DNA from 4 places in the Bradyrhizobium sp. BR14999 genome. Region 2 is predicted to be linked to each of the others. Evidence: predicted binding sites of a transcription regulator. Region 2 holds the regulator's gene; each other region holds the start of a gene.
What was found. Region 2 encodes PhoB, which activates phosphate uptake and scavenging genes when phosphate is short. Its sites were predicted from a motif close to TGTCATNNANCTGTCAT; they were not measured.
Positions count from the first base shown of each region.

Region 1: the regulator PhoB is predicted to act here: its motif matches at 1,702-1,718, upstream of ACR9YP_RS41090 (YdcH family protein).
Region 3: the regulator PhoB is predicted to act here: its motif matches at 3,838-3,854, upstream of ACR9YP_RS28165 (acetoacetate decarboxylase).
Region 4: the regulator PhoB is predicted to act here: its motif matches at 3,352-3,368, upstream of ACR9YP_RS06175 (DUF2794 domain-containing protein).

Region 1 is NZ_CM148536.1:8,789,133-8,796,878, forward strand. Features, by position in the region: gene ACR9YP_RS41080 (sensor domain-containing protein) at 1-24, opposite strand, end outside; gene ACR9YP_RS41085 (NAD(P)/FAD-dependent oxidoreductase) at 227-1,330, shown strand; gene ACR9YP_RS41090 (YdcH family protein) at 1,436-1,615, opposite strand; gene ACR9YP_RS41095 (YdcH family protein) at 1,944-2,150, shown strand; gene ACR9YP_RS41100 (hypothetical protein) at 2,302-2,520, shown strand; gene ACR9YP_RS41105 (hypothetical protein) at 2,542-2,793, shown strand; gene ACR9YP_RS41110 (GGDEF domain-containing protein) at 2,796-3,506, opposite strand; gene purE (5-(carboxyamino)imidazole ribonucleotide mutase) at 3,648-4,136, shown strand; gene ACR9YP_RS41120 (5-(carboxyamino)imidazole ribonucleotide synthase) at 4,133-5,239, shown strand; gene aqpZ (aquaporin Z) at 5,322-6,044, opposite strand; gene rpsU (30S ribosomal protein S21) at 6,307-6,603, shown strand; one part of gene ACR9YP_RS41135 (IS5 family transposase) at 6,885-7,215, shown strand; one part of gene ACR9YP_RS41135 (IS5 family transposase) at 7,215-7,633, shown strand; gene ACR9YP_RS41140 (tetratricopeptide repeat protein) at 7,670-7,746, shown strand, end outside.
Region 2 is NZ_CM148536.1:495,590-503,335, forward strand. Features, by position in the region: gene ACR9YP_RS02290 (OpgC domain-containing protein) at 1-398, opposite strand, end outside; gene apaG (Co2+/Mg2+ efflux protein ApaG) at 596-988, shown strand; gene ACR9YP_RS02300 (Hsp33 family molecular chaperone) at 1,217-2,224, opposite strand; gene argF (ornithine carbamoyltransferase) at 2,367-3,290, opposite strand; gene ACR9YP_RS02310 (aspartate aminotransferase family protein) at 3,290-4,498, opposite strand; gene ACR9YP_RS02315 (GcrA family cell cycle regulator) at 4,967-5,479, shown strand; gene phoB (phosphate regulon transcriptional regulator PhoB) at 5,723-6,430, opposite strand; gene phoU (phosphate signaling complex protein PhoU) at 6,445-7,161, opposite strand; gene pstB (phosphate ABC transporter ATP-binding protein PstB) at 7,173-7,746, opposite strand, start outside.
Region 3 is NZ_CM148536.1:5,993,283-6,001,028, forward strand. Features, by position in the region: gene ACR9YP_RS28150 (MFS transporter) at 1-324, shown strand, start outside; gene ACR9YP_RS28155 (carbohydrate porin) at 321-1,724, opposite strand; gene ACR9YP_RS28160 (transporter) at 1,747-2,763, opposite strand; gene ACR9YP_RS28165 (acetoacetate decarboxylase) at 2,886-3,668, opposite strand; gene ACR9YP_RS28170 (patatin-like phospholipase family protein) at 3,951-5,126, shown strand; gene ACR9YP_RS28175 (hypothetical protein) at 7,206-7,700, opposite strand.
Region 4 is NZ_CM148536.1:1,303,878-1,311,623, reverse strand. Features, by position in the region: gene ACR9YP_RS06190 (ABC transporter permease) at 1-984, shown strand, start outside; gene ACR9YP_RS06185 (Bax inhibitor-1/YccA family protein) at 1,247-2,038, shown strand; gene ACR9YP_RS06180 (N-acetyltransferase family protein) at 2,298-2,828, shown strand; gene ACR9YP_RS06175 (DUF2794 domain-containing protein) at 2,918-3,289, opposite strand; gene ACR9YP_RS06170 (DUF1223 domain-containing protein) at 3,862-4,638, opposite strand; gene acnA (aconitate hydratase AcnA) at 4,860-7,580, opposite strand.

The DNA.
Region 1 (7,746 bases), 540 kb from region 2:
CACGTGCCAGTTCTTCTCAGACATCAGCCACCCGCTATTTCAACGTCGGATTGTCTGGCTTCACGGGTTTGGATCGGGTAAACGCCTGTATGTGCAACGGAAAAATTTGACGCGAAATACGGCAATTGCCCTGACATGATAAATGCTTCCTTAACGGAAAACGGCCGCGCGCCCTCGATTCCAGAGCCGCTGCCACCGGCGCTTCCAGCGGACGTCCTGCACGACCATGGATAAAGTCGATTGCGTCGTCATCGGAGCCGGCGTGGTCGGGCTCGCGGTGGCTCGACGGCTCGCGCAGGCCGGACGCGAGGTCATCGTGCTCGAGGAAGCCGAGGCCATCGGCACCATCACCTCCTCACGCAACAGCGAGGTGATCCATGCCGGCATCTACTACCGCGCCGGCAGCTGGATGGCGCGCATGTGCGTCGGCGGCAAGCACGCGCTCTACCGCTACTGCGCCGAGCGCGGCATCCCGCACAAAAATTGCGGCAAGCTGATCGTCGCGACCAGCGCGAAAGAGACGGAGAAGCTGCAATCGATCAAGGCACATGCCGAGGCCAACGGCGTGCTCGACATGCAGCTGCTTTCGGGCGAGGCCGCACGCGCGCTGGAGCCGGCGCTCGCCTGTGACGCCGCGCTGCTGTCGCCGTCGACCGGCATCATCGACAGCCACGCCTACATGCTCTCGCTGCGCGGCGACGCCGAGGAGGCCGGCGCGGCCTTCGCGTTCCACACGCCACTGGTCCGTGCCAAGGCAGCCGCCGGCGGTATCGAGATCGAGGCTGGCGGCGAGGCGCCGATGACGCTGCAATGCGACCTGCTCATCAATGCTGCGGGGCTCTCGGCAACGACGGTGGCGCGCAACATCGACGGCATGCCGCTGGACCGGATTCCGCCGGCCTATCTTGCCAAGGGAAATTACTTCAGCTGCAATGCAAGGGCGCCGTTCTCGCACCTGATCTACCCGGTGCCCGAGCCCGGCGGGTTAGGGGTGCACCTGACGCTGGACATGGCAGGGCAGGCCCGCTTCGGCCCTGACGTCGAGTGGATCGAGACGATCAATTACGAGGTCGATCCGTCACGCGCGGAGCGCTTCTATCCCGCGATCCGCAAATACTGGCCGACGCTGCCCGACGGGGCGTTGATGCCGAGCTATTCAGGCATTCGCCCGAAGATCGTGCCGCCGGCGGTGGCCACGCAGGATTTTCTGATGCAGGGCCCGCGCGATCACGGCGTCGCAGGCTTGATCAACCTGTTCGGCATCGAATCGCCGGGACTGACGTCGTCGCTTGCGATCGCCGATCACGTCTCCGAACTCGCAGACATCTAGGCGCCGCGCAAATTTTGCACGACGCACATTGCAGCAGGGGTGAGCGCAAACGCACTCATCCCCGCTTGAAAGGGTATGATCAACTCTACGCTGTTACGGGGGTCACTAGTGGAGCGTGTCGCCTTGCTTCAGACGCTCGATCTGGTCCTTGACCATCAACTTCCGGCGCTTCAACTCAACAATTTGCAGGTCGTCTGTTGAAAGGTGCACGAGAGCTTCGTGCAATTCGTTTTCGAGAAGTTTGTGCTTCCGTTCCAATTCAACAAGATGTGCCTGAATTGTCATTCGAAACCTCCTCGGTAGGGTTGAACCTCAGGATTCGATCCGGACGAGAGACTGTACATCACCGATTCGTTCTGTCGATGGGTATCCGTCGTCGCGGCGTCATTTTTGAAAATTCATATGTAACGAAGCGTGAGTAAGGAACCACGCGAGAAAAATCCATGATATCAATGCGTCTGCGCGGCGGCGCAGCGACTCGCAGAAATATGTTGCGGGAGATCGGCGGGCAATGACCGCAGATCGCTTGCGGTCACGCCGCGCAAGGACGATAATTTCCACAGGGCATCCACAGCCCAGATCTCACGCCTATCGGTTTTCGGCCACCGCAGACATGACCAATGAAAACGAGCGTGAGCTCGAAGTCGAGCTCACCCGGTTGCAGCAGGAACACCGAGATCTCGATGCGGCGATCGATGCACTGCATCAATCGCCCGCCCCCGACCTGTTGCGGTTACAGCGGTTGAAGAAGCGTAAGCTCTTGTTGCGCGATCGCATCGCGTTCATCGAAGACCAGATCACGCCCGACATCATCGCCTGAGCCCTGAGCCGGTCGTTCGCGGCGGCTCGCCGTATCCGAATCCGCTTGACTCAAAAAGAACAAAATAGGAACATTCAGGACGACCCGGCTCCAGACAGGCCAGGGAAAACGCCAAGGGAAAACGCCAAGGAAAGGCAGAAGGACAACGCAGATGTCGGCAACCGCCCTTCTCGACAACAGCCATTATGAACAAGCTTGCGATCAGGCGATCGCGATGTGCGACGGCAATCTGCGCAGCACCATCAAGGCGCTGATCATGGCCAATGAATATCTGGAAGCCGAGCTGGCGGAATTGCAGGCGGCGATTTCCGCCGGCTGCATTCCGGAGACCTCGCTCAGCAAGATGCGGAGCAAGAGCAGCGCCGCCTGAGTTCAACATCGGAGCAACGCCATGTCGGATGTGACCTACTACGTTGCAATGCCCTTCCTGATCGATGCTGACGGATCGCCCGTCGCGGGCGCCGCAGAGGAGTGCCAGAGTTCGGCGGCCGCGTTGCGGCGGGCCGAAATCTTGTCGCGCGGTGCCGGTCACATCGGCGCGATCGCGTTCAGCCGCAGCGGCGATCCCATGACCGGCGAATTCGGCGACGCCACACTGCTGCGCAAGTTCGGCAATGTGCCGCAAGATCTCACCACGCTGTAGGATCAGCTGCTGACGGGCCTGATCTGCCGCTCGTGGCGCCGGTGCGCCTTGCGCACATACATGGCGGCATCGGCTTCCTCGAGGGCGCGGCCCGCGTCGGACTGCGGCCCCAGCAGCGCCACGCCAGCCGAAGCGCCCGCAACCACGTGCCGGCCCTGAAACGTGAAAGACAATTCGTCGATCGCCTGCTCGAGGATGGCGGCCTTCGCCTTGGCGTCGGTCTCGCTGAGATTCCACAGCAACAGCGCGAACTCGTCGCCGCCAAGACGACCGACCACATCCGAGGCGCGGACCCGCCGCGTCAGCGTCGCGGCAATCGCCTTCAGCACCTCGTCGCCGGCGGCGTGTCCGAAGGAATCGTTGATCGGCTTCAGCCGATCGACGTCGAGCACGATCAGCGCGCCGCTGGCGCGGTAGCGCTTCATGTAGGCAATGGCACGGTTGAGCTCGCGCTCGAAACCGCGCCGGTTCGGAATCTCGAGCAGGAAATCGGTGTCAGCGGCCGCCTCGAGCTCCGCGACCCGCCGCTCCGCCGCCTTGAGCTTGCTCCGCAAGCCGCGGATGGTCGCCTTGATGGTTTCCGTGGCGCCATCGGCCGGCGTCCGGCGCCGCGCCGGCCTGGCCGGACGCTTGGCAGCGGCTTTGGAGCGGCTGGCGCTGGTCTTTCGGCCCGTTTTGGCCTTCGCAGCACTCGCCCTTTTTGGTTTCTTCATGGGCATCCTGCTCAATGAAGGCTTGCGGGGATTCACCAAGACAGGATAGTGCATTCCCTTCTCCTTGCCACCGCCTTGCGAGCCGCCGGCCGGAACCTTTAATCTGGCCTATCTTTCTGTTTTCCGGGCACATTTGACGTCATGACCGCGCCGATCGCCATCATCATGGGAAGCCAGTCGGACTGGGACACGATGCGGCATGCCGCCGATACGCTTGCCGCGCTCGGTGTCGCCGCCGACACCCGCATCGTTTCGGCGCACCGCACCCCCGATCGGCTGTTCGCTTTCGCCAAGGGCGCCAAGGCGGCGGGTTACAAGGTCATCATCGCCGGCGCCGGCGGCGCCGCGCACCTGCCGGGCATGGCGGCGTCGCTGACGGAACTGCCGGTGTTCGGTGTGCCCATCGAATCGAAGACGCTCAAGGGCCTCGATTCGCTGTATTCGATCGTTCAGATGCCCGCCGGCATCCCGGTCGGCACCCTCGCGATCGGCAAGGCCGGCGCGATCAATGCGGCGCTGCTGGCGGCTTCCGTGCTGGCGCTGTCCGACCCCGCCCTGTCCGGTCGCCTGGCCGCCTGGCGCAAGGCGCAGACCGAGGCGGTTGCCGAGCGTCCGGAGGACAAGGCGTGACCGACGCCAGGCAGGTGAAGCTGAAGCCCGGTGACACCATCGGAATTCTCGGCGGCGGACAACTGGGCCGGATGCTGGCCATGGCTGCGGCGCGGCTCGGGCTGCGCTGCCAGATGTTCTCGCCCGATCCGGATTCGCCGGCCTTCGACGTGGTCCTGAATGCGACCTGCGCCGAATATGCCGATGTCGAGGCGCTCGAGCTGTTCGCCAACGACGTCGACGTCATCACCTACGAATTCGAGAACGTGCCGGCGGCCGCCGCGATGGTGCTGGATGCGCGCCGCCCGGTGCTGCCCAACCGGAAGATCCTCGAGACCACCCAGGACCGGCTGGCCGAGAAGGATTTCGTGACGCGGCTCAGCATCGGCACGGCCGCCTATGCCGACGTCACCTCCGTCTCGTCGCTGCGCGAGGCGATCGCGCGAATCGGTCTTCCGGCCGTACTGAAGACCCGCCGCTTCGGTTATGACGGCAAGGGCCAGGCCATCATCCGCGAGGGCGACGACATCGCCAAGGTGTGGACCAGTCTCGCCACCAAATCGGCGATCCTGGAGGCCTTCGTGCCGTTCGAGCGCGAGATCTCCGTGATCGCCGCGCGCTCGGCCGCGGGTCAGGTCGAGTGTTTCGACGTCACCGAGAACGAGCACCGCGACCACATTCTGAAGATATCGCGCGCGCCCGCGCCGATCCCGGATTCTCTCGCCGAGGAAGCGCGCAGCGTCGCCGGCAAGATCGCGACCGCGCTCGACTATGTCGGCGTGCTCGCCGTCGAGATGTTCGTGCTCGCCAATGGCACCGGACCGAAGGTGCTGGTCAACGAGATCGCTCCGCGCGTGCACAATTCCGGACACTGGACGCTGGACGGCGCATCCATTTCGCAGTTCGAGCAGCACATCCGCGCCATCGCCGGCTGGCCGCTCGGCAAGCCCGTGCGCCACGGCGAAGTCGTCACCATGACCAATCTGATCGGCGACGAGATCAAGGACTACGACAAGTGGCTGACCGTTCCCGGCGCCACGGTGCACATCTACGGCAAGGGCACGCCGCGCCCCGGCCGCAAGATGGGACACATCACCGAAGTCAGGCCGATGAAAGGCACGTGAAGGGACCGCAGCAATCGCTGCGATCCCCCTAATGATCTTTCCGGAAAACCGCTGCACACTTTTCCGGATCATGCTCTAGCGATTACGCGGTCTTCACGCCTGCGACGATGCCTGTGGGCTCCTCGCTGAGCCAGCGGTAGATCACCCCGCCCAGCGCGCCGCCGATCAATGGCGCGACCCAGAACAGCCAGAGCTGCGACAGCGCCCAGCCGCCGACGAACAGCGCGGGACCCGTGCTGCGCGCCGGGTTCACCGAGGTGTTGGTGACGGGGATGCTGACGAGATGGATCATCACCAGCGAGAGCCCGATCGCGAGCGGCGCGAAGCCCGCGGGCGCACGGCCATGGGTGGCGCCCATGATGATGAACAGGAACATCATGGTCATCACCACCTCGGTGAGGAAGCACACGATCATGCTGTACTGGCCGGGCGAATGCGCGTCATAGCCGTTGGACGCGAAGCCCTTGGTGACGTCGAATCCGGGCGCCCCGCTCGCGATGACATAGAGCAGCCACGCGGCAACGATCGCGCCCGCCACTTGGGCGATCACATAAGGCAGGATCTGGCCGGCCGGAAAGCGCCCGCCGGCGGCAAGGCCGATCGTGACGGCCGGATTGAGATGGCAACCCGAGATGTGGCCGATCGCATAGGCCATGGTGACGACGCTGAGCCCGAACGCCAGGGACACACCGACGAGACCGATGCCGACCTGGGGAAAGCCGGCGGCAATGACCGCGCTGCCGCAGCCTGCGAATGTGAGCCAGAAGGTGCCGATGGCTTCCGCGGCGTATTTTTTCATATCCATGTGTCAGTCCCCTGATTTCAAGTTTCCGGAGCAAAGCTCCGGAAACGGCCCCATCATTGGCACCGAATCGCCCAAATCGGGGCCGCACAGAGGTATTTTCGCCGCATTTAATGGCCGAACTTGGCCCAAAATCCCCCTTGGCCGGTGGACATCTGCAGTTTTGTCTGATACATCCGCGCGCTCAAGGTTAAGGGCTTGCGCGTTTCGCCATCCCCTTTGACTTATCAGAATTCAAATCCGATCCACCTGAAGAGGATGCCGCGTGCAGGTTCTCGTTCGCGATAACAATGTCGATCAAGCCCTCAAGGCGCTGAAGAAGAAGATGCAGCGCGAGGGAATTTTCCGCGAGATGAAGCTCCGCGGCCATTACGAGAAGCCCTCAGAGAAGAAGGCCCGCGAAAAGGCCGAAGCCGTGCGCCGCGCGCGCAAGCTGGCCCGCAAGAAGCTGCAGCGCGAAGGCCTGCTGCCGATGAAGCCGAAGCCGGTGTTCGGCGCAGGTCCCGGCGGTGATCGCGGTGGTCGTGGCGGCCCCGGTGCGGGTCCGCGCGGACCGCGCTGATCTACCGGATCTTGCAAGACTTCAGTTTTCGATGACGCGGGCCCCTGGCCCGCGTTATTGTTTTGTGAGCGGCGCCTTCGCTGGGACGGGGGCACTACCGATGCGGCGCTAAAGCGCGATGAGATTGGATTGAAAGCCATCGCGCTTTGGTTTGATGTTTGAGCATGATTCTTTCGGAAAACCGCTGCACACTTTTCCGGATCATGCTCTAAGGCCTGTTTACAGACAGGATTCCCAAATCAGTAGAAAATTGATTCAAGGCTGAAAATTGGAGATCAGCCTTGATTCGATTGATGTTGAGCGATGCGCAGTGGGAGCGGATTGCGCCGGAATTGTCTGGCAAAGCCGGTGATCCCGGCGGCACCGGGCGTAACAACCGGCTCTTTATCGAAGCAGTTCTTTGGATTGCGCGCACGGGCTCGCCGTGGCGAGATCTGCCGGAAGCGTTCGGCAAGTGGTTCACAGTGTATACGCGCTTCTGGCGCTGGGCGCAGAAGGGGGTCTGGGAGCGGGTCTTCAAAGCTCTCTGTGACGATCCCGATTTCGAATATGTCCTGATCGACGGCACACTCGTCCGGGTCCACCAACATGGCACCGGGGCAAAAGGGGGACTCAAAATCAGGCCATAGGCCGCTCGCGTGGTGGCCTGACTACCAAAATCATGGCTCTGGTCGACGCACTCGGCAATCTCATTCGCTTCACCCTGCTGCCCGGCCAGCGTCACGACAGCATTGGCGTCGAGCCTTTGATCACTGGCCTCGATTTTGAAGCGCTGATCGGCGACAAGGCCTTCGATAATAACTGGCTGCGCGCCAATCTGAACCAACGCGGCGCCGCAGCGGTCATCCCGTCCAAGGCCGACCGCGCCGGGCGCATCCCGCACGACGCCGAAATGTACAAATGGCGCCACCTGGTCGAGAACTTCTTCTGCCAGCTCAAGGCATTCCGCCGCATCGCAACTCGCTACGAAAAGACAGACGCCTGCTTTGCCGGCCTCCTCAATCTCGTCGCGGCTTTCCTCGCAAACTAGCGACTGTAAACAGGCCTTAGCGCGAGCGAACCGTAGATGGCCTCCCCTTTCCCCGAGCGCAGCTTGGCGCGGCTGCGCCAGATCTGGCAGCGGCCGTTCGTGCTGGCTTTGAT
Region 2 (7,746 bases):
GAGATCTCGGCGAGGAAGATCGTGAACAAGAAGACGTGGGCGACGTAGATCTGCCAGACGCGCCGCAGGATGCGCGCGGTGGCGATGACGACGCCGTTCTCCAGCATCGCACGGCCGTAGACGAAGGCGGCGGTATAGCCGGAGATGAAGATGAATATCTCGGTGGCGTCGCTGAAGCCGTAATTGCGGATGGTGAACCAGGTCAGCAGGCTGGTTGGCAGATGGTCGATGAAGATCAGCCACAGCGCCAGCCCGCGGAACAGATCGAGCCGGAGTTCGCGCTCGCCGATGGCCGGCAGCGTGATGGCCGGCGCGGCGGCCCGCGGCTTGGTGCCTGCGGGTTTGGCACCCGCGGTTCCCGCGATCGTCGATCCCGTCACTTGGTCGGCAATGGTCATCGGGGGCCAAAAACCCTTCCGCAAATCGCGACGTGCAATGGAGTTTACCGTTCCAGCCGTCGTCCCGCAAAGCGGCACGATCACATAAGGGTGTCTTCCCTTGGGGGAGTCCTTCCCCGCGAATTCTGGCGGGACGATGTCGCCAAAGCCGTCTCCAGCGTTTGGTTCCCCGGGCGGATTTCGGTATGATGGAGGTTATGTACCGCGCCGTGACCCGCCAGATCGAAGTGACCGTCGAGCCGAACTTTGTTCCGGAGCAGTCGTCGGCCGACCGCTCCCGCTATTTCTGGTCCTACACCATCGTCATCACCAATTCCGGCGACGAGACCGTGCAGCTGAAGACGCGGCACTGGATCATCACCGATGCCTCCGGCCGCCAGCAGGAGGTGAAGGGCGAGGGCGTCGTCGGCGAGCAGCCGATCCTGGCCCCCGGCGAGCGCTTCGAATATACCTCCGGCGTGCCGCTCACGACCGCCTCCGGCTTCATGACCGGCCGCTACCAGATGGTCAGCGAAAGCGGCGAGCGCTTCGAGATCGACGTGCCGACGTTTTCGCTGGACAGCCCGGACTACAAGCGGGTGTTGAATTAGGGGCGGGCCTCGGTGCCGTAGGGTGGGCAAAGCGAAGCGTGCCCACCATTTCAGTCGCCGCGGATAAGATGGTGGGCACGCTTACGCTTTGCCCACCCTACGAGATCGGAGTTCTTGGCAAGCAGCCTGCCCCATCATCATTGCGAGCGCAGCGAAGCAATCCAGAATCTTTCCGCGGCGGCAGACTGGATTGCTTCGCTCCGCTCGCAATGACGGAGAATGCAGAACCTACGCGTTCTCCACGCCCGCCTCGTGCGGCGTGAACTGATAGACCGACGAGCAGAACTCGCAGGTCACCACGACCTTATCGTCCTTGACCATGGCGGCGCGGTCGTCCGGCGAAAAACTCTTCAGCATGGACGCGACCGCATCGCGCGAGCAGGAGCATTGTGCCTTCAGGACCTGTGGATTGAACACGCGCACGCCGCGCTCGTGAAACAGGCGGAACAGCAGCCGCTCACCGGACAGCTCGGGATCGATCAGCTCGACGTCCTCGACGGTCTCGATCAGCGAGCGCGCCTCGACCCAGGCGTCGTCTTCCGCGACACTGTGCACCTCGGTGCCTTCGGGCGCGTTGCCGGGATGCAAATCGGCCTGCCGCGCGCGCTCCGGCGCCTTCGGCAAAAACTGCATCAACATGCCACCAGCACGCCAGCGATGCTTGCCGCCGTCGCTACTGCGCCATTCCTCGCCGACCGCGAGGCGCACGCGCGTCGGGATCTGCTCGGAGCGCAGGAAATATTCGTGAGCGGCCTCTTCGAGGCCGCCGCCGTCGAGCGCGACCAGGCCCTGGTAACGGCTCATGTCGGGACCCTGGTCGATGGTCATGGCGAGATGGCCGCGGCCGAGCAGCGTCCCTGAATCCCTGGCGTCACCGAGGCGCGCAGCATCGAAGCGCGCATAGGCGCGCAGGCGATCCGGCGCCATGTAGTCGACGACCAGGAACGATACCGGACCGTCGGTCTGGGCTTGAAGGATGAAACGGCCCTCGAATTTCAGCGCCGAGCCGAGCAACGTCGTCAGCACGATGGCCTCGCCGAGCAGCTTGCCGACGGGGGCGGGATAATCGTGCTTGGTGAGGATGTCGTCGAGCGCCGGGCCGAGCCGCACCAGGCGGCCGCGCACGTCGAGCGCATCGACCTCGTAGGGCAGCACGGCGTCATCGATCGGAACTGCTGATGGCGCGCGAACCGGGCCTTCGAGCCCGGTTTTCATGTCAGGGGATTGGAAAACCATGGCGCTTTATCTGGGGTCGGAGGTGACGGATTGGAAGGGGTGCGAGGCGGCGTGTTCCGGATGCAGCTATGATTACACACGATCCTGCAAATTCGGTGTCGTCCTGGCGAAAGCCAGGACGACGATCCAAATGCGCCCCCGCCTACTTCACCGCGTCAAAGCACCAGGCCAGAATGCCCTTCTGCGCGTGCAGGCGGTTTTCGGCCTCGTCGAACACGACCGATTGCGGGCCGTCGATCACGTCATCCGTGACCTCCTCGCCGCGATGGGCGGGCAGGCAGTGCATGAACAGCGCATCGGACTTGGCCAGCGACATCAGCTTGGCATTAACCTGGTAGGGCTTGAGCACGTTATGGCGGTGCTCGCCTTCCTTGTCGCCCATCGACACCCAGGTGTCGGTGACGACGCAATCGGCACCGCGCACGGCGGCTTCCGGATCGGTGCCGAGCACGATCGGCGCATTGGTCGTCTTGATCCAGTCGCGCATCGCCTTCTTCGGCGCGAGCTCCGGCGGCGTTGCGACGTTGAGCTGGAATTTGAAGCGCTCGGCGGCGTGGGCCCAGGACGCCAGCACGTTGTTGTCGTCACCGGTCCAGGCCACCGTCTTGCCCTCGATCGGGCCGCGATGCTCCTCATAGGTCATGAGATCGGCCATCACCTGACAAGGGTGCGAACGGCGCGTCAGGCCGTTGATGACGGGCACGGTCGCATAGGCCGCAAGCTCCAGCAGCGCCTCGTGATTGAGGATGCGGATCATGATGGCGTCGACATAGCGCGACAGCACGCGCGCGGTGTCGGCGATGGTCTCGCCACGGCCCAGCTGCATTTCGGCACCGGTGAGCATGATGGGCTCGCCGCCGAGCTGGCGCATGGCGACGTCGAACGACACCCGCGTCCGCGTTGAGGGGCGCTCGAAGATCATCGCCAGCGTCTTGCCTTCGAGCGGCCTGACCGGCTGATGCGCCTTCTGCTTCGCCTTCATGGCGGAGGATGCGGCGAGCATGCGCTTGAGCTCCGACAGCGGGAGCTCGTTGATGTCGAGGAAGTGCTTTGGCGACTTGCTCATCAGCTTGCCGCCCGCTTGGTCTGACTGGACGAGATCGCCGTGCAGGCGCGCTCGAGCCGCCCGACGCTGTCCTCGATCTCGGCTTCGGTGACGATCAGAGGCGGCAGAAAGCGCACGACATTGTCGCCGGCGCCGACGGTGAGCAGTTTTTCGTGGCGCAAGGCGGCAACGAGATCACCCGAAGGCACGACCGCCTTGATGCCGATCAGGAGACCCTCGCCCCGCACTTCGCTGACGACATCAGGATGGCGATCGATCACGGAGGCGAGCTTCTGCTTGAGCAGCAGCGACATCTTCTGCACGTGATCGAAGAAGCCGGGCTTGAGCATGACGTCGAGCACGGCGTTCGCAGCGGAGATCGCGAGCGGATTGCCGCCGAAGGTCGAGCCGTGCGAGCCGGGTGTCATGCCGGAGGCCGCTTCCGCGGTCGCAAGGCAGGCACCGATCGGAAAGCCGCCACCGAGCGCCTTCGCCAGCGACATCACGTCGGGCGTGACGCCGAGACGGCGATGCGCGAACAGATCGCCGGTGCGGCCCATGCCGGTCTGCACCTCGTCGAACGCGAGCAACAGGCCCTTCTCGTCGCAGAGCTGGCGCAGCGCCTTGAGAAAGGCGGGTGCCGACGAACGCACACCGCCCTCGCCCTGGATCGGCTCGATCAGGATGCCGGCGGTCTGCGGACCGATCGCCTTCTTCACGGCCTCGATATCGCCATGCGGGACCTGGTCGAAGCCGTCCATCGGCGGGCCGAAACCTTCGAGATATTTTGCCGAGCCCGTCGCAGCCAGCGTCGCCAGCGTACGGCCGTGGAAGGCGCCTTCGAAGGTGATCATGCGATAGCGATCGGGATGGCCTTTGGCGGCGTGATAGCGCCGCACGACCTTGATCACGCATTCCAGCGCTTCGGCGCCGGAATTACAGAAGAACACGAAGTCCGCGAAACTCTCGTTGCACAGACGCGTTGCAAGCCGTTCGCCATCCGGGCTCTGGAACAGGTTCGACATGTGCCAGAGCTTGGTCGCCTGCTCCTGCAACGCCTTGACCAGCGCGGGATGGGCATGGCCGAGCGCGTTCACCGCAACGCCCGACGTGAAATCGAGATAGCGATCGCCATTGGTCGCGATCAGCCAGCAGCCTTCGCCGCGCTCGAAACCAAGGTCGGCCCTGGCGAAAACGGGAAGCAGATGCGGCGCGGCGCTGTTGGTCATGACCATCACTTGGATGTTGCATTTGAAAGTTGAGACCTGCCTGGCGTGCCTTGCGCAGCGCACCATTGACCGGTCCGGAAAACGAAACGTGCCGCCTTTTAAGGGCGGCACGCGGCACTATCTTATGCCTGGCAAGACCGGTGTCAATGCCGCCCGGAAAGCCTCGCGAAACGCTGAATCCGTAGTCTTGCGGTGCCGATTTTGCGGGGTTTTCACCACGGAACATGTGGAAGCGAGTCGGCGGACTCTTGCGCGGGAGTCACGCCATATTGTAGCGTTTGGCCTGTCAGATACGACATCTCGTGCAGCGGTTCTGATCCTCTAAGTCCTCATGTACCGGCGTAAACGTTCGGGCGTCAGTAGCGCGCCCGGCGAGCCTTAAGGGATTCTGGCGGCACGGGTTTTTCAAGGCTTAGGCATTCGCTGTGAGGCCCCAGGATGGCGGCGCGCAGCGAGGGAAAGGGTGCAATGACGGTTTTGACCTGGTCCGACGATCGCGTCGAGCAGCTGAAAAAGCTCTGGGAGGCCGGACTTTCGGCCAGCCAGATCGCGGCCGAGCTCGGCAATGTGACCCGCAATGCCGTGATCGGCAAAGTGCACAGGCTCGGCCTGTCGGGCCGCGCCAAGAGCCCATCTTCGGCCGCGCCGCGGCCGCGCAAGGCGCGCCCAGCACAGCACATGATGCGGGTGACCCGGCCGATCTCGCGCGGCAACACCGCGCTGGCGCAGGCCTTCGAGGTCGAGGTCGAGGCCGAACCGGTCACCTACGACAACGTGGTGCCGATGAGCCAGCGGCTGTCGCTGCTGGAATTGAACGAGGCAACCTGCCACTGGCCGGTCGGCGATCCCTCGAGCCCGGATTTCTTCTTCTGCGGCGGCAGGGCGCTGTCCGGCCTGCCCTACTGTGCCCAGCACTCGCGCGTGGCCTATCAGCCGGCCGCAGATCGCCGGCGCGCGCCGGCCAAGCCGAGCACGCGGTGAGTTTGTTCTGAGACCAGAAATGAGCCGTCGTGCGATGGCGGCTCTACATGTTCGGTGTCGTCCCGGCGAAGGCCGGGACCCATAGCCACCGAATGCCATTTGGCGAAGACTCTCAATGATGCGGCTGCACCGTGCAATCAAGACCGCGCCCAATCGATAGATCACGCGGTATGGGTCCCGGCCTTCGCCGGGACGACGCGGAAATTGGGGCGACAGCTCGCTAACTCATCCCCACCAAACGCCTTACGTCTGCTCCGCCTTCGCAAACCGATCATCCAGCGCATAGCCGGCGCCGCGGACGGTGCGGATCGGGTCCTGCTCGCGGCCGAGATTGAGCAGCTTGCGCAGGCGGCCGATATGGACGTCGACAGTGCGCTCGTCGATATAGATGTCGCGGCCCCAGACGCTGTCGAGCAGCTGCTCGCGCGAGAACACGCGGCCGGGATGCTCCAGGAAGAACTCCAGCAGGCGATATTCGGTCGGGCCGAGATCGATCGGCCGGCCCGAGCGCGCCACGCGGCGCTTGTCCCGATCGAGCTCGATGTCACCGTAGGCGAGCACGGTGGCGAGCCGCTCCGGACTTGCGCGCCGCAGAAGGCCCTTAACGCGCGCGAGCAGCTCCGGCACCGAGAACGGCTTGACGATGTAGTCGTCGGCGCCGGTCGCAAGACCCCGCACCCGCTCGCTCTCCTCGCCGCGCGCGGTGAGCATGATGATCGGGAGTTGCTTGGTCTCGGGACGGGTGCGCAGCCGCCGGCACAGCTCGATGCCTGATAGTCCCGGCAGCATCCAGTCGAGCACGATCAGATCCGGGATGTGTTCCTTGAGGCGGGTGTCGGCGTCGTCGCCGCGCATCACCGTCTCCACGTCATAGCCGTCGCCTTCGAGGTTGTAACGGAGAAGCTCGGTGAGAGCTTCCTCGTCCTCAACCACCATAATGCGTGCGCCCATGTTGTCGTCGCTCCCTAGGTATTCGGTACCGTCGTGGCGAAGGTCGTCATGTCGCCCTTCGGCCGCTTGTCGGTGATCGCCTGCCCCTCGATCATGTAGAACACGGTTTCGGCGATGTTGGTGGCGTGGTCGCCGATCCGCTCGATGTTCTTGGCGCAGAACATCAGATGGATGCAGAACGAGATGTTGCGCGGATCCTCCATCATGTAGGTGAGGAGCTCGCGGAACAGCGAGGTGCAGATGGCGTCGACTTCCTCGTCGCCCTTCCACACCGCCATTGCCGCCGGCAGGTCATGCGCGGCATAGGCGTCCAGTACCGACTTGACCTGCTGCTGCACGAGGTCGGTCATGTGCTCCAGGCCGCGGAACAGTTTTAGCGGATGGAAGTCCGTCTCCAGCGCCGCAACGCGCTTGCCCATGTTCTTGGCGAGGTCGCCGATGCGCTCGAGATCGGTGGCGACGCGCATGGCGCCGACGATCTCGCGCAGATCCACCGCCATCGGCTGGCGGCGGGCGATGGTGAGCACGGCGCGCTCCTCGATGCGCTTCTGCAGCGCATCGAGCTCGGCGTCGGTGGTGACGACGCGCTGACCGAGCGCGACGTCGCGGCGGATCAGCGCGTCGACGGAATCGACGATCATGCGCTCGGCGATGCCGCCCATCTCGGCGACCAGGCGGGTGAGCTCCTGGAGGTCGGTGTCGAAGGCCTTTGCGGTATGTTCAGTACCCATGTCCCGTCTCCTCAGCCGAACCGGCCGGTGATGTAATCCTGCGTACGCCGGTCGCTCGGCGACGTGAAGATCTTGCTGGTGTCGTCGAACTCGATCAGCTCGCCAAGATACATGAAGGCGGTCTTGTCGGAGACGCGCGCCGCCTGCTGCATGTTGTGGGTGACGATCGCGATCGTGTAGTTCTCGGACAGTTCCTGGATCAGCTCCTCGACCTTGGCGGTCGAGATCGGATCGAGCGCCGAGCAGGGCTCGTCGAACAAGATCACTTCAGGCCGCACCGCGACCGTGCGGGCGATGCAGAGGCGCTGCTGCTGGCCGCCGGAGAGCGACAGGCCCGAAGCGTTGAGCTTGTCCTTGACCTCGTTCCACAGCGCGCCGCCGCGCAGCGCCTTCTCGACCCGGTCGTCCATCTCCGACTTCGAGATCTTCTCGTAGAGGCGGATGCCGAAGGCGATGTTCTCGTAGATCGTCATCGGGAACGGCGTCGGCTTCTGGAACACCATGCCGACGCGGGCGCGCAGCAGATTGAGGTCGAGCTTGGGGTCGAGAATGTTGGTCTGGTCCAGCATCAGCTGGCCGGTGACG
Region 3 (7,746 bases), 3.3 Mb from region 2:
CCCTTCAGCGATTTCTCGTTCTACGGCCTGTCGGTGTTCGCGATGTTCTACGGACTCGACTGGATCGCCACGGTGCCGCCGACCGTGCGGCTCACAGCTCAAAAATTCGGACCCGAGCGCGCCAATCTGGTGTTCGGCTGGATCTTTGCCGGCCATCAGCTCGGTGCCGGTACTGCCGCCTTCGGTGCCGGTTTTTCGCGGACGGTCTATCAGAGCTATTTGCCCGCCTTCTTCATCGCCGGCGCGCTGTGCGTGTTCGCTTCGCTGATCGTGCTGGCGCTGTCGCGGCAACCCAAGCCGAATCCGCAAGCGGCCATGGCCTAGTACCTGATCGTGGTGGTGACGCCGAACACCGCGGCGTCACCGATCCACGAGATGCCGGTCGGATCGTTCGGGTTCGGGACGCCGCCAGAGGGGCGGAACACGTACTGAAAGTAAGGCGCGATCAGCCAGCCCGGCTTGACGTGCGCCTCGTAGATCATCTCGATCAGGGTCTCGTTGCTGCGCACCGGACTCTGGATGCCCGTGAAGGCCTGCGTGTCGAGATCGAGATTGCGGGCGGTGTTCGAAATCCGCATGTAGGCCATCGCCACGCCGAATCGGTCGAGGGGACGGCCAGGCGTGAAGCCGACGAAGCCGATGCCGCCGTCCATATACAGGTCGATCAGATTGCGGTCCGGCGGGCTGTAGGCGATACGGCCGAACGCCGTGATGCCAGGGAGCGAGGCTGAGGTGCTGTTGTCCCTCACCTCGGGCGGACGATAAAGCACCTGTTCGATCACCGCGAAGATTCCGTAGTTGCCGCGAAGTTTTGCGGCAATGCCGCTGCCGCTGGGATCGGCGATCGAGACGCCCTCGGCGGTAAAACGCTGGCTGTCGAACGAGCCATAATGCTTCCAGGCGCCCGGTGTGAAATTGCCCGCGAGCGGACGGCCACCGACATCGATGTCGTAGGTGAAGCGGACCTGCCCGATCACCCAGGGCGGATCGTTGACACGAAACGCGAGGCCATGGTGGTCGCGCAATTGCGGATCGGCATCGCCCGGCCCTGAGGGATCACCATTGAAGACCGCACCGTAGGCCGTGATCTTGTCCGTCAGCGCCGCCTTGATACGAATGCCGGGCACCGCGATCGGTGGCGCCGGGCCGCCGGCCGGAAGGTTGGATGCCTTGATCGCCGGCCAGCCGAAGGTGCCGTTGATGAAGAGGTCGTCGGTCTGGCTGTCGAAGAACTCGACGTCCGCGGCCTGCTGGCCGGCCCTGATGTTCAGGCGATCATTGAAGAAGCTCTGCTCGAAATACGCATTGTAGAGCCGCTGGTCCGGCAGCGCCTCGATCTCGCTGATGGTGGCGAGATTCATCACGTAGTTGCGCGACAGCCCGCGGCCGTAGATCACCAAGGCATTGGCGTAGAAGCGGCCGCCAGTCCAGCCGACCAGCTTGTCGAGATCGGCATCGACCGACAGATCGAGACGGCCGAAATGGATGGCGCCGCGCTTCACGCCGCCGGAGACGTTGGCGATATTGTCGGCGATATAGGTCGCGCCGAAGTTCAGGCCCTTGTTGGCGAGGCCGTCATGCCATTCGTTGAACCATTTTGGAAACAGCCACTCGGCCGCGCTCTCGTCCTTGGCGCCAGCCAATGCACTTGTGCTTGCTGCCGTGCACGCCAGCGCGATTGCGGCCGCGCCTCGCAATGCAGATGTATGGGGACGCCAACTCACGATCGATACTGGCTGGCACACGCTATTTGAATATGCCCGTGCGCCGCATAAACAGGTAGGCCGCGCCGACCGAGGAGGCCATCAGCACCGCCGCCCAGAGAAACCCGCTCTCGACGTCGGTGAGCGGCAGGCCCTTGGTGTTCATACCGAAGATGCCGGTGACCAGCGTCGGCGGCAGCAGCAGCGAGGTCACGATGGAGAGCGTGTGGAGGTGGCGGTTGCTTTCCTCCTCGTTCTTGAAGCGCAGCTCCTCTTCGAGCAGGCGGCTGCGCTCGCGCAGCTCGACGATGTCGTGATCGAGCCCGTCCAGCCGCTGCGCCAGCTTGCCGGCGTGGATCCGCAAGGCCGGCGACAGATGGTCGGTGTTCTTCTGGTCGAGGCGGTGGAACAGTACGCGAAGGCCCGTGAGCTGACGATGCAGCCGCACGCAGGTCCGGCGTAGCCGGCCGAGATTGCGGCGCATCTCCGGCTTGCTATCGTCGGCGAGGATCCGCTCCTCGATGTCGTCGATCTCCTGCCCGAGCTTGTCGGCCATCCTGTCAAGCGTGTCGGCGACCTCGTCGACGATCTTTTCCAGGAGATGGGCGACATTGTCGATGCGATAGCCGCCTTCGAGCACGCGGCGCGTTGCGTCCGCCGAGCACAGCGCCTGATGGCGTCCGCTGACCAGGAGATGCTCGGTCATGGCGAAGCGCAGGAACGCGGTCTCTTCCGTCGCGCTGTCGATCTCGCGCACAAGGTCGGAGAACACGCCGTAGACGCAGTGATCGATGACGTGAAGCTGCTGGAACGTGTCGTTCGACAGCAGCAGCTCGCGCGCAAGCGGCGGCAGCGTTGATGCCGCAATCCACGGCCGTACGCGCGCATCGGTCAGGTTGAAATGCAGCCAGAGCCGGCCGTCATGACTGAACTCGATCGGCTGGTCGATCGGCAGCGCCTCAGTGCTGCCGTCGCTGTGCAGACGGAAGGCCCACACGAGACCGGCAATGGCGGGTTCGGCATTCGTTATCGCGCTGACTAGCTTTGCCGGCTCAGCCATGGCCAATCCCAACCGTCAACAATGCCCCGTATCCGGAAGATGGCTGACGGCATCTTCCGGACCCCGCGCGGCTACTCAATTACGGCTTTGTTACAGTTTGATGATGCAGAGCGACGGCCGCCCTACTCCGCGGCCAGCCCCGTCGTGGCCAATGCCGCGGCTTCCCTGACGTAGTCGTGCACGACGCGGCCGAACGGCAGCGTCAGGTCGGCGATGTAATGGTGCGCGCCGAGACAGCGGCGAACCGGGAAGTCGGCGACCGGCGCATTGACGTGCGGCACCAGATGCAAACGGCCGGGCCCCATCCAGGAGCCCTTCGGCACGATGTCGGTGAGGTTGATGGCGACGAGCTGGCAGACTTCGAGGCGACCGTCGACGCCCGGAATCATCTTCAGATTGATTTGCGTCTTCGACAGCGTGGCGCGGGTGAGATTGCCGTTGCCGGCCATGCTCTCATGCTTGTAGCCCATCGTGCCCATGGCAACGAGCTGGCCGGCATATTCCAGCGTGCCCGTCAGCGTGTCCTTGACGATCTCGAGCTTGGGATGGGCGTACTTCTTCGGAAAGCCCCAGATCTCGCGGCCGGCGGCGATCGGCGGATCGTCGTCCAGGTACATCTGCGAGACGAAATTGACCTCTTCGCCGTTGAGGCGCGCGGGAATGACGAGGCCGGACTCGGTGTAGCTACCGAAGCCGGAGGAGTCAGGCATCTTGATCCATTCGTAATGCACGATCGGCTGGTCGATCGGCTCCAGCGGCTCGGGCAGGCCGGCGCGGATCAGGTCCGGATCGGTCTCGTAGCTGATGACGAGGAATTCGCGGTTGACGAAGCGATAGGGCCCGGCGGGATAGCTCGGCCCGGCCGCTGGCATGGACGGAAGTCTCAGCACGTCTTCCCTGCGCATCGCTGGTCTCCTGTGTGATGCCTTATGTGATGCCCGCCCGGCCGCGTCAGGCTCGATGCAAATTGCTAGCCGCCGTCATTGACTGCGATGTGAAGGAATTCCGTCAGGCGCACGACCTCGGGCCATTCGCGTTTCGGTTGATCTGCAGCCGATGCATCGGCGCCGAAATTGTCATCACGCCGTCACTGCCGGACGTAATCGTCTGGCTTGTCATTGAAGCATGATCCTTTCGGAAAACCGCTGCACACTTTTCCGGCGCATGCTCGGCAGGAGGCATCGGCCATGGACGCCCGCACGTCGCAACCGACCTATCAGACCCATCAGCCGCCCGCGCGGGGCTGGCGTCCAGAGCGCTGCGACCGCGTCGCGCTGGTGCTGCAAGGCGGCGGCGCGCTCGGCGCCTACCAGGCCGGCGTCTACCAGGCGCTGCACGAGGTGGGGATCGAGCCCGACTGGGTCTGCGGCGTCTCGATCGGTGCGATCAACTCCGCCATCATCGCCGGCAACAAACCGGAGAAGCGGCTGGAGGCGCTGCGCATCTTCTGGGAGCGCATCACCAACCGCAAGATCTGGCACTACACGCCCGATGGCGACGTCTTCCGCCAGTGGCGCAATCTCTGTAGCGCGTGGATGACGTCGGCGATGGGCCAGCCGGGCTTCTTCACCCCGCACCGGGTCAATCCCTGGTTCAGCCCGATCGGCGCACGCACCGCCACCAGCTATTACGACACGATGCCGCTCAAGGAGAGCCTGCTCGAGCTCGTCGACTTCGATCTCATCAACGAGAAGAGGGTCCGCTTCGCGGTCGGCGCGGTCAACGTGCTCTCCGGCAATTTCATCTATTTCGACAACGCCCATGACGAGATCGAGCCGGAGCATGTCATGGCCTCAGGCGCCCTGCCCCCGGCGCTGCCGATGGTGCGGATCGGCACTGATCATTTCTGGGACGGCGGCATCGTCTCCAACACACCGCTCCAGCATCTGCTCGACCAGGAGGACGCGCTCAACTCGCTGGTGTTCCAGGTCGACCTCTTCAGCGCACGCGGCGTGCTGCCGCGTTCGATCCAGGACGTCATGGCCCGCCACAAGGACATCATGTATTCCTCGCGCACGCGCCACAACACCGACGTCTATCGCCGCACGCACAACCTCAAGATCCTGCTCTACAAGGCGCTGGCGAAGCTGCCGGACGAGCAGCTCTCCGAGGAGGAGCGCAAGCTCAAGGCGAGCCTGCGCAACATGCCGGAGATCGCGATTCTGCATCTGATCTACCAGCAGAAGGCCTATGAGGGAGACGCCAAGGACCACGAGTTCTCGGGCACCTCGATGCGCGAGCATTGGACAAGCGGTTACGAGGACACCAAGCGCACCCTGAAGCGTCGCGACTGGATCAGGATGCCGGACGAAGGCATGGGGCTCGTGGTGCACGACGTGCACCGGGAGACGGAGAGCGCGTGAGGCGCCTTCCGGCGAGCGCTCAAACAAAAAGTGCGAAAACAACCCCATGCACAGTAGCCCGTGCGTGGCGGATCAATGGCTTAGCCTGGTGCGTCCGCAGCGCCGTTTGACACGTCGGGCAAAACAGGGCTATAATGCGATTATTCCGAATTGACACAGACAGTGGACTTGTGACGAAAATTTCTCACATCGCGCGTGAGGCAAAAGGCTGCCGCAATACAATCGGTGTCGTCCCGGCCGGGGGCCAACTACCCCAGGCGATCATTGTGGCGCGGGAGAGGGGTCAACAGTCTACGCCAAACGTCTCCCTGTGATTATGGGTCCTGGATTTGCGCTTCTAGGCGAGTACAAGAAGGACGAGGCGCACACCAATTCGGTTGAATCGGTTTGGGCGCTCCTCAAGCGGCAGATTGTGGGAACCCATCATTGGGTCAGGCGAAGCACCTGCAACAGTATGTGCAGGAAATGACTTGGCGCCTGAATCGGCGTAGCATGAGCTCTACGGAGCGCATGAACGCCCCGTTTGACGGCGTCGTCGGTCCGCAGCCTGACAAAGTGCCGATCGCCGATGAGTAGGAAGATAAGAAGCACTCCGCCGGAGCCGCCCCTTGGCCTCAATATGCCCTTTGATGGGGCGCTAAAGCGTTTCATCGGCGCTGATCCGAGCGAGGTGGAGGCGAGCGTTACGCGGTCCAAAAAGAAAATGCCGCCGGGCAGAAAGCTGAAGGCTCCGTCCGACGGCGATGTCAGTCAAGCGAACGTGGTGTCTCTACGCGACCGACGGATGCGGAAACGGAATTGCGGTCGCTGACGTGCGGCGACGCGGCAAGCGTCGCCAATGCCCGCAAACCTGCTGAATCCGCCCATCGCGAATGCGATTATAGGTATCGATCCAAATAGAGCCGTTCATGCGTGTAGTTCCTTTCATTCGGTTGATGGGACGCAAACGCGCACGCGCGACAGCGCGCTCGGTCGTGAGGGACTGAGCGCGCTGTCGCGGCCTCGAACTGATTTTGAGGACTTGGGGAGGGCGTCGAACCTGGTTACGACGCAGCTCCTACATCCGGGCATGAAAAAACCCGGCGCGAAGGCCGGGTTCGGACGCAGTTAGCGAGTTTGCGTTTCGAGAGTGGCGCAACTCTCCTAATAGGGAGGAAATCGTCGGCTGAGTTATCATAAGCAGCGAAGCCCGGCGCTGGCCGGGCTTCGCATCTCGGTTGCATGGAGGGCAACCCAAGCTACCGTTAGCAAAGCCAGCTTTGCAGACTGGCCTAGAAGTCGAAGCTGAGTTGGTTCGGCCAAGAGCGCCAGTGCTCGCACACATGCTCTAAACGACCGAGCCGCTTCCGTGTGTACGAATTCACGTGCACACGCTTCGACCCCGAAGTGGGGTGCATTCCCATTTCGGTTCTCCACGACTTTGGCGGGCTGAAGCCCGCCTGCTCCGGACTGCGGTATTGCAGCCGCGCGGCGTGGAGCCCGACTGTCGTCGGTTCTGGAGAAGCCGCTGACGGTAGCTTGGGTGTTCTATCTGATTTGGCCGAAACCCGATTCTCAGGGCAACTACGGACAATTCTTCTAACGAGAGAATGAATCGGCTTTCGATCCATTCACTTTAGTGAGCAAGCGAACTTGCCGTCGAAGAGACCAGAGGTAGGAATCCCGCAATAGCGGAGCGCTGGAACGTAATCTCTTCGATCTAGGCACGGGACGTTTGACCGTGGCGTGCTCTACACCTGTTTTGAACTCGATACGCAGTACACCGTTCGTGGACAGACCGTTTTCTGCCCTATCCGCCAAGCCCTCAGCATCCAGTGCCTCTGAAGGGTGACTTCGCGGGCCTGTCCCGCGCATCGGTTTAGTCAACGCAAAAACTCCGGGTGGCCGGAGGGGTGGCTACAAGGGTGGCTGCGGTAATACGTGCAAAGCTTCGCATTACGCGTGGCCCCCGCGTGATCTGGCCGTGACGACTAGTGTGGCTGCCACGGTCGAATCGACCTTTCGTAAATCTGTGCCGCAACTTAGTCCTATGTCAGCTCGTATATAGGTCCCCATTGTTGCGGATGAGCGAAATCGAGGTCACTTCGCTTCCTTGTTCAATTCGATCGCGACCTCCGACATCCAGGAGCCCGGTGCTTCCATCAGAAAGGATTGATGATTGCTCCTGGTCTGGATCGTCACCAGCGCAGCCACCGTGTTTCCCTCAATTCGCGCCTCGATCAGGCCGTCCTTGTTCGTGCCATAGACCTTGCCGCCCTGTCGGTATTCGCTCTCGAACCAGTTGCCGGAAAGCTCCGTCCCGCTCTGCTCGATGTTCGCGGACAGGACCATCTTGTACGCATCGCTTGCGCAGCGCAGATCAAGTGTCAGCGACCGTCCCGGCTTGGTAACGTTGTACGCCACTTTGCAGCGAACCTTCTCACGCGGACCGTCCGACGGCTTCATGGTGCCGATGCCCGACCATGCGCCGGCCAAACTGTCGAACACCGGCTCTGCGCACAATGGGCTGATGCCGATCAGCACGAGGCAGGCCGCGCCAATGCCCATGCGCGCTGCCGGAAACTTCAATAGCATTCTGCCAATCCTGATCCGTAAAGTCTGAGCGCGTCCTATGCCTGAA
Region 4 (7,746 bases), 810 kb from region 2:
TTCTTCATCGACATCCCGAGCGCGCAAGCCGAGCAGTTCGACCTCTATCTGCGCCAGATTGCCCCCGGCGCCAAGGTCGAGGACGTGCCGATGCTGCGCGGCCGCATCGTCGGCGCGCGCGGGTTGCGCGCCGAGGAGCTCAAGCCCTCGACCGATTCCGAATGGGTGCTGCAAAGCGACCGTGGCCTGACCTACACCGGCGAGCTGCCGAAGGGGTCCAAGGTGGTCGAGGGCGAATGGTGGAGCGCCGACTATTCCGGGCCGCCGCTGGTCTCGATCGAAAAGAAGATCGCCGACGGACTCGGCCTCAAGCTCGGCGACGAGATCGTGGTCAACGTGCTTGGCCGTGACATCCCGGCTAGAATCGGCAATCTGCGCACCATCGACTGGCAGGGGCTCGGCATCAATTTCGTCCTCGTCTTCTCGCCGAACGCCTTCAAGGGCGCGCCGCATACCCATATCGCAACGCTGACCGAAGCCGGCAGCAACGCTGCGGGCGACGGCAAGATCATCAAGCAGGTAGCCGACGCCTATCCGATGGTGACGAGCGTGCGCGTGCGCGAGGTGATGGAGACGGTCGGCTCGGTGGTGACCAACCTGGCGCTCGCGATCCGCGGCGCCAGTGCGGTGACCCTGATCTCGGCGATCCTGGTGCTCGGCGGGGCGCTCGCCGCCGGCCATCGCCACCGGGTCTATGATGCGGTGATCCTGAAGACGCTGGGCGCGACGCGGCTGCGGCTGCTCGGCGCCTATGCGCTCGAATACCTCCTGATCGGGCTCGCCACCGCAATGTTCGGCGTGATCGCCGGCAGCATCGCGGCCTGGATGATCGTGACGCGGCTGATGACGCTGAGTTTCGTTTGGCAGGCCGGCAGCGCCGCCGGCGTGGTCGCGGCCGCGCTCGTCGTCACAGTCGGGCTCGGGCTCGCCGGCACGCTGCTCGCGTTGAACAAAAAGCCCGCGACGGTGTTGCGGAATTTGTGACAAAAGGTAGCGGCGCGGGAGCGGAATCGCACGATTCCTGCGATTAACCACGTCCGCCCGTCAGGATTGTGGCCGAGGGCGACATTCGGCCGCGCGTGGACGGTTGCAGCGAATGTGTTAGTTTCCCACATATCGAGTGGGTTCGGAGCCCCGATTGTGAGCCAAAATTTAGTCGGCTGGGATCGGTATCCGAGATAGAACTGACGAACCGGCGGCGTGGCGACCCTCATGCCGGACCGGACCAACCAACGGGAATTCGACCATGTCGGACCTAGACCGTAACTACGCTTCTCCTTTCGGCAGGGCCGCCGGGCGTGTTGACGCCGCGACGGTCGATGCCGGCCTGCGCGCCTATATGCTGCGCATCTACAATTACATGAGCATCGGCCTGGCCATCACGGGCCTTGCCGCGCTCGGCGTCTACATGGCCGCCGTGACGGACGTCCCGACGCCGGAAGCCGTCCGTGTCGGCAAGCTGTTCCTGACGCCGTTCGGCTACGCGATGTTCGTGAGTCCGCTCAAGTGGCTGTTCATGCTGGCGCCGCTCGCGATGGTGTTCGTGATCTCGGCGGGCATCAACCGCCTGGCACCCTCGACCGCCCAGATCCTGTTCTGGGTGTTCTCGGCACTGATGGGCATCTCGCTGTCGTCGATCTTCCTGGTGTTCACGCACACCTCGATCGTGCGGGTGTTCTTCATCACCGCGGCGACCTTCGGTGCGCTCAGCCTCTACGGCTACACCACCAAGCGTGACCTGACCGGAATGGGCTCGTTCCTGTTCATGGGCCTGATCGGCATCATCATCGCGAGCCTCGTGAACCTGTTCCTGGCGAGCTCAATGCTGCAGTTCATCGTATCGGTGGTCGGCGTGCTGGTGTTCGCGGGCCTCACCGCCTGGGATACCCAGCGGCTGAAGAACGACTACATCTACGGCTACGCCTCGGCCGGCGGTGACATCGCAGAGCGTGCGGCCATCACCGGCGCGCTGTCGCTGTACCTGAACTTCATCAACCTGTTCACGCTGCTGCTGCAGCTCCTCGGCCAGCGCGACTAACGCCAGGACGAGGGAACGACATGAACCCCGGCCGAAGGGCCGGGGTTTTTGTTTGGGCCGGGCTGTACCCACAGGCACCGTCATTGCGAGGAGCTCTTGCGACGAAGCAATCCAGAGTGCCTTCACGGATGCATTTCTGGATTGCTTCGCGGAGCCTGTCATCGGGCCGCGCGTTGCGCGGACCCGGTGGCTCGCAATGACGCCGGAGAAGCAGCGGAGCCCCTTCCAGCCGCCGCGGGAAGCCTCTATCCTTCCCGCCATGTCCGCACCTGAAATCAGGCCCACCACCGAGGCCGACCTTCCCGCCATCACCGCCATCTATCAGCAGGCCGTCCGCGAGGGCACCGCGACGTTCGAGCTGGAGCCGCCCGACCTTGCCGAGATGACGCGGCGCTATCGCGCGCTGACCGACGGCGGCTATCCCTATTTCGTCGCCATCCTCGATCGTCGCGTGGCCGGCTATGCCTATGCCGGGGCCTACCGGCCGCGGCCGGCCTATCGCTTCACGGTCGAGAACTCGATCTATCTCGATCCCTCGTTCCACCGCCGCGGTGTCGGCTCGCTGCTGCTGGAGCGGCTGATCACCGAATGCGAGGCGCGTGGCTTCCGCCAGATGATCGCCGTGATCGGCGATTCCGCCAATGCCGGCTCGATCGGCGTTCACACCAAGAGCGGCTTCAAGATGATCGGCACGCATCCCAATGTCGGGCTGAAATTCGGCCGCTGGCTGGATACGGTGATGATGCAGCGGGATCTCGGCGAGGGCGCGAGCACGGTGCCGGGGAAATAGATGCCGTAGCCCGGGTGAGCGAAGCGATACCCGGGAACGGTGCAAGCAAAGTCCCGGATGTCGCTTCGCTCATCCGGGCTACGAAAGCCTCACACCACCGCCAGCTTCCGATCGATCACCAGCAGCACGCGCTCGAGCTCGTGACCGCGGCGCAGGATCAGGCCGGTCGCCGAGATCACGCTGTACATGCCCTGCTTGCGCGCAAGCCGCGGGTCCTTTTCGATCCGATAGATCGGCACTTCCGAGGCGCGGCGATAGACCGAGAACACGGCGCGGTCCTTCAGGAAGTCGATGGCGTAGTCGCGCCACTCGCCGTCGGCGACCATGCGGCCGTAGAGATTGAGAATCCGGTGCAGCTCGAGGCGGTTGAACGTCACCCGATTCGGCTGCGTCGTCGCAGCGGCGGGGCGCGCCGCCGCGCGCTGCTCGCTCGGCTCGGCATCCTCCGACATCAGATTCATGGGAAGCGCCTCCTCATCGCACGGCATGACCCGTGTCCGCGACAACCGGAACCTCTGGCATCATGACAGTTGCATGATTGCGCCAACCGGTCCCTACCGCAAGGGGCCTCCCCGTTCGACTCATCGAATCGGGACACACGCAATGGTGGAACTTTGTCGCGGCAAACCGTCACGGGATCGTTAGCAGGAATCATAGTGTCGCCGCTTTTCCGCCTAGCGACTGCCGCCCTGCACTGCGAAAAGGCTCATGTGCGTTGGCCCGGTCCTTCGGTTCCGGATTCCTCAGCCCCCAGCCCCCCGGGGTCGACAGGATCGGGTCTGTACGCGCGACAAGGAGGGCCAACGCAAGTTGGTCCTTTTTTGTTTGTGTCGGGATGTTTCCGACTCGCCGAGCCTTCGCTCTCCTCATGCGCCGGCTCTCCCCCTCATCCTGAGGGCCGCGCTCGCGCGGCGTCTCGAAGGATGAAAGGCCGAGCTGCATCCGCCGGGCCTGCTTGGTTCGTGACGCGCGCAAGGGCGCGCTCCTCACCATGAGGAGTTAGAGCGAGCGCGACGCGGGTGAGCGAGTGAAATCAGTGCAGCGACGTGTACGCCGCGCCCAGCATTGCACCCGGCTTCTCTCGGTTGCCATCCTGAACATAGACCACCGCGCCGTCGACGCCGTCGCGCGTGAGGTTCTCGATCGGCACCGTCCAGCTTTCCGGACGGCCGGTCCAATCGCCGACCTTGAGCAGGTTGCGCACCACGTTGTGGTAGGTGATCTGCTGTCCGCGATTTTCGCCGCGGGTGATCGTGATCGGCACCGACTTGGCGATCGAGCAGATCCAGACCTCGCCATGCGAGACCGTGGGCTCGTTGCTCGCGGCCACGGAGACGCTGATCTGCTTGCCCGCAAGCGACATCGTCACCGGCACGCTCATCACGCCCATGCCCTTGTCGGTCTTGCCGATCGCATTCTCGATGCCGGTGCGATCGCTCCCGATGACATGGGTCGAGCCATTGACGACGACCTGCGGCGTGTAGACCTCGCGGTCGCCGCGCATGCGCGAGTAGGCACGCTGCCGCGCAGAGAACCGCGAATCGGCCAGCGTGTCCTTCCAGCCGAGATAGTCCCAATAGTCGATCGGCATGCTCAGCGCGATGACCGAGGGATCTTTGGAGAGATCGCCGATGACCTTGTCGGCGGGCGGGCAGGACGAGCAGCCCTGCGAGGTAAACAATTCGACAACGGCGCGGGGATCAGCCCCGGCAGGGCGGATGACGGCGACGATCGCACAGATGCCGAGAGCACCCGACCAGAGGGCACTGGACCAACGTGAAATCGGATGAGAAGCCGTCATTGTTGTCATGTCGAACGCCGCACACCATTGCTCGTGAGAGGGAATCTTATCGCCTGATGGTCACCGTAATCTTACGGGGCGCAGCACATTCATCCGTCCAGGAGGAGGTTTTCCACCGGCCGGGCCCATCCGAAACGTGCCGCAAAACGCGCGAAGGCGGCCTTTTGATAGGCCGCCTTCGTTCTGGCTTCTACTCACTTCGCAGTGAGCCATCGTTCACAAATCCGCGCTTACGCCGCGAGCTTGCGCAGGACGTAATGGAGGATGCCGCCATTGCGGTAGTAATCGAGCTCGTCCAGCGTATCGATGCGGCAAAGCAGCGAAACGCGGTGCAACGAACCGTCGCCGGAGACGATCTCCGCGGTCAGCTTCTGGCGCGGCTTGAGGTCGCCGACGAGGCCGCGCAACGTGACCTTCTCGTCACCCTTCAGACCCAGCGACTGCCAGGAAGTGCCGTCCTCGAAGGTCAGCGGCAGCACGCCCATGCCGACCAGGTTCGAACGGTGGATGCGCTCGAAGCTCTGGCAGATCACGGCGCGAACGCCGAGCAGGCGCGTGCCCTTCGCGGCCCAGTCGCGCGAGGAGCCGTTGCCGTATTCAGCGCCGGCGAACACCACCAGCGGCACCTTCTCTTCCTGGTACTTCATCGCGGCGTCGTAGATCGACATCTGCTCGCCGTCCGGCCAGTGCTTGGTCAGACCGCCTTCCGGAATGTTGCCGTCGGCGCCCTTCAGCATGAAGTTCTTGATGCGGATGTTGGCGAAGGTGCCACGCATCATCACTTCGTGGTTGCCGCGGCGCGTGCCGTACTGATTGAAGTCGGCGGGGCGCACCTGGTGCTCGCTGAGATATTTGCCGGCGGGCGAGGTGAGCTTGATCGAGCCGGCCGGCGAGATGTGATCGGTGGTGATCTTGTCGCCGAACATGGCGAGGATGCGCGCCTCGACGATGTCGGTGACCGGCTCCGGCTCCTTCTTCATGCCGTCGAAATAGGGCGGGTTCTGCACATAGGTCGAAGACATGTTCCAGCGATAGGTCTCGCTCTCGACCGTCTTGATCTTGCGCCAGTTGGTGTCGCCCTTGAACACGTCGGCATACTTCTTCTTGAAGATCGACGCGGTCACGAACTTCTTCATGAAGGCGTTGATCTCCTTCGTCGTCGGCCAGATGTCCTTCAGGTACACCGGCTTGCCGTCCTTGCCCTCGCCGAGCGGCTCCGTGGCGAGATTCTTGGTCACGCTGCCCGCGAGCGCGTGCGCGACGACCAGCGGCGGCGAGGCCAGATAGTTCGCCTGCACGTCCGGCGAGACGCGGCCTTCGAAATTGCGGTTACCTGAGAGCACGGCAGCGGCGACGATGCCGTTGTCGTTGATCGACTTCGAGATCTCTTCCGGCAGCGGACCGGAATTGCCGATGCAGGTGGTGCAGCCGAAGCCGACCAGGTTGAAGCCGACCTTGTCGAGATCTTTCTGCAGACCGGAATCGGCGAGATAGCCCGCGACCACCTGGCTGCCCGGGGCAAGCGAGGTCTTCACCCACGGTTTGGCCTTGAGGCCCTTCGCAGCCGCGTTGCGCGCAAGCAGGCCGGCGCCGATCAGCACGCTCGGATTCGAGGTGTTGGTGCAGGAGGTGATCGCCGCGATCACGACGTCGCCGTGACCGATCTCGAAGTCCTTGCCTTCGACGGCAAAGCGCTTCTCCGGCTCCTCGGCCTTCTTGTACTCGCTGCTGAGCGCGAGCGAGAAGCCCTCGGCCACCGACGGGAGCGCGATACGGCCTTCGGGACGCTTCGGACCGGCCATCGAGGGCACGACGTCGGCGAGGTCGAGCGTCAGGGTTTCCGTGAACACCGGATCGGCCGACTTGGCGGTGCGGAACAGGCCCTGCGCCTTGGCATAGGCCTGAACCAGCGCAACGCGCGCCGAGGCGCGGCCGGAGGTCTTGAGATAGTCGAGCGCGGCGGCGTCGACCGGGAAGAAGCCGCAGGTCGCGCCATATTCGGGCGCCATGTTGGCGATGGTCGCCTTGTCGGCGACGGAGAGATGGTCGAGGCCCGGGCCGAAGAATTCGACGAACTTGCCGACGACGCCAAGCTTGCGCAGCATCTGCGTCACGGTCAGCACGAGGTCGGTCGCGGTGACGCCTTCCTTCATCGCGCCCTTCAGCTTGAAGCCGACGACATTGGGCAGCAGCATCGACAGCGGCTGGCCGAGCATGCAGGCTTCCGCCTCGATGCCGCCGACGCCCCAGCCGAGCACGGCCAGACCATTGACCATGGTGGTGTGGGAATCGGTGCCGACCAGCGAGTCGGGATAGGCGACCTCGAACGTGCCGGTCTTCTTGCCGACCGTCATCTTCTCCTTCTTGGTCCAGACCGTCTGGGCCAGATATTCGAGATTCACCTGGTGGCAGATGCCGGTGCCGGGCGGCACGACCGAGAAGTTCGAGAACGCCTTCTGGCCCCACTTCAGGAACTCGTAGCGCTCCTGGTTCTGCTTGTATTCCTCGGTGACGTTCTTGCCGAAGGCCTTGTTGTCGCCGAAGAAGTTCACGATCACGGAGTGGTCGATGACGAGGTCGACCGGGACCAGCGGATTGATCTTCTCAGCATCGCCGCCGAGCTTCTGCATCGCGTTGCGCATCGCGGCGAGGTCGACCACTGCAGGCACGCCGGTGAAGTCCTGCATCAAGACACGCGCCGGGCGGAACGCGATCTCATGCTCCAGCGACTTCTTGCGCAGCCATTTCGAGACGGCGACAATGTCTTCCTTCTTGACCGAACGGCCGTCCTCGTTGCGCAGCAGGTTCTCGAGCAGGACCTTCATCGAATAGGGAAGTTTCGAAATTCCCTTCAGACCATTCTTCTCGGCCGTGGGCAGGCTGTAATAGACATAGGTCTTGGCGCCGACCTTGAGGGTCTTTTTGCATTTGAAGCTGTCGAGCGAGGTCATGTAGGAATCCCAATTGTTAGTTATACCCGGCAGGGTATTTTAACACCGTCAGCGTATCAGGCTTGGCCGCTTGCAGGGGCAGGTTGAGTTGCTGCATCAAGTAGTTCCGGGCTTATAGAAGCTTTCTAACCGCGCCGCCACAGCCACAATCGTGCCGCGCCAATCC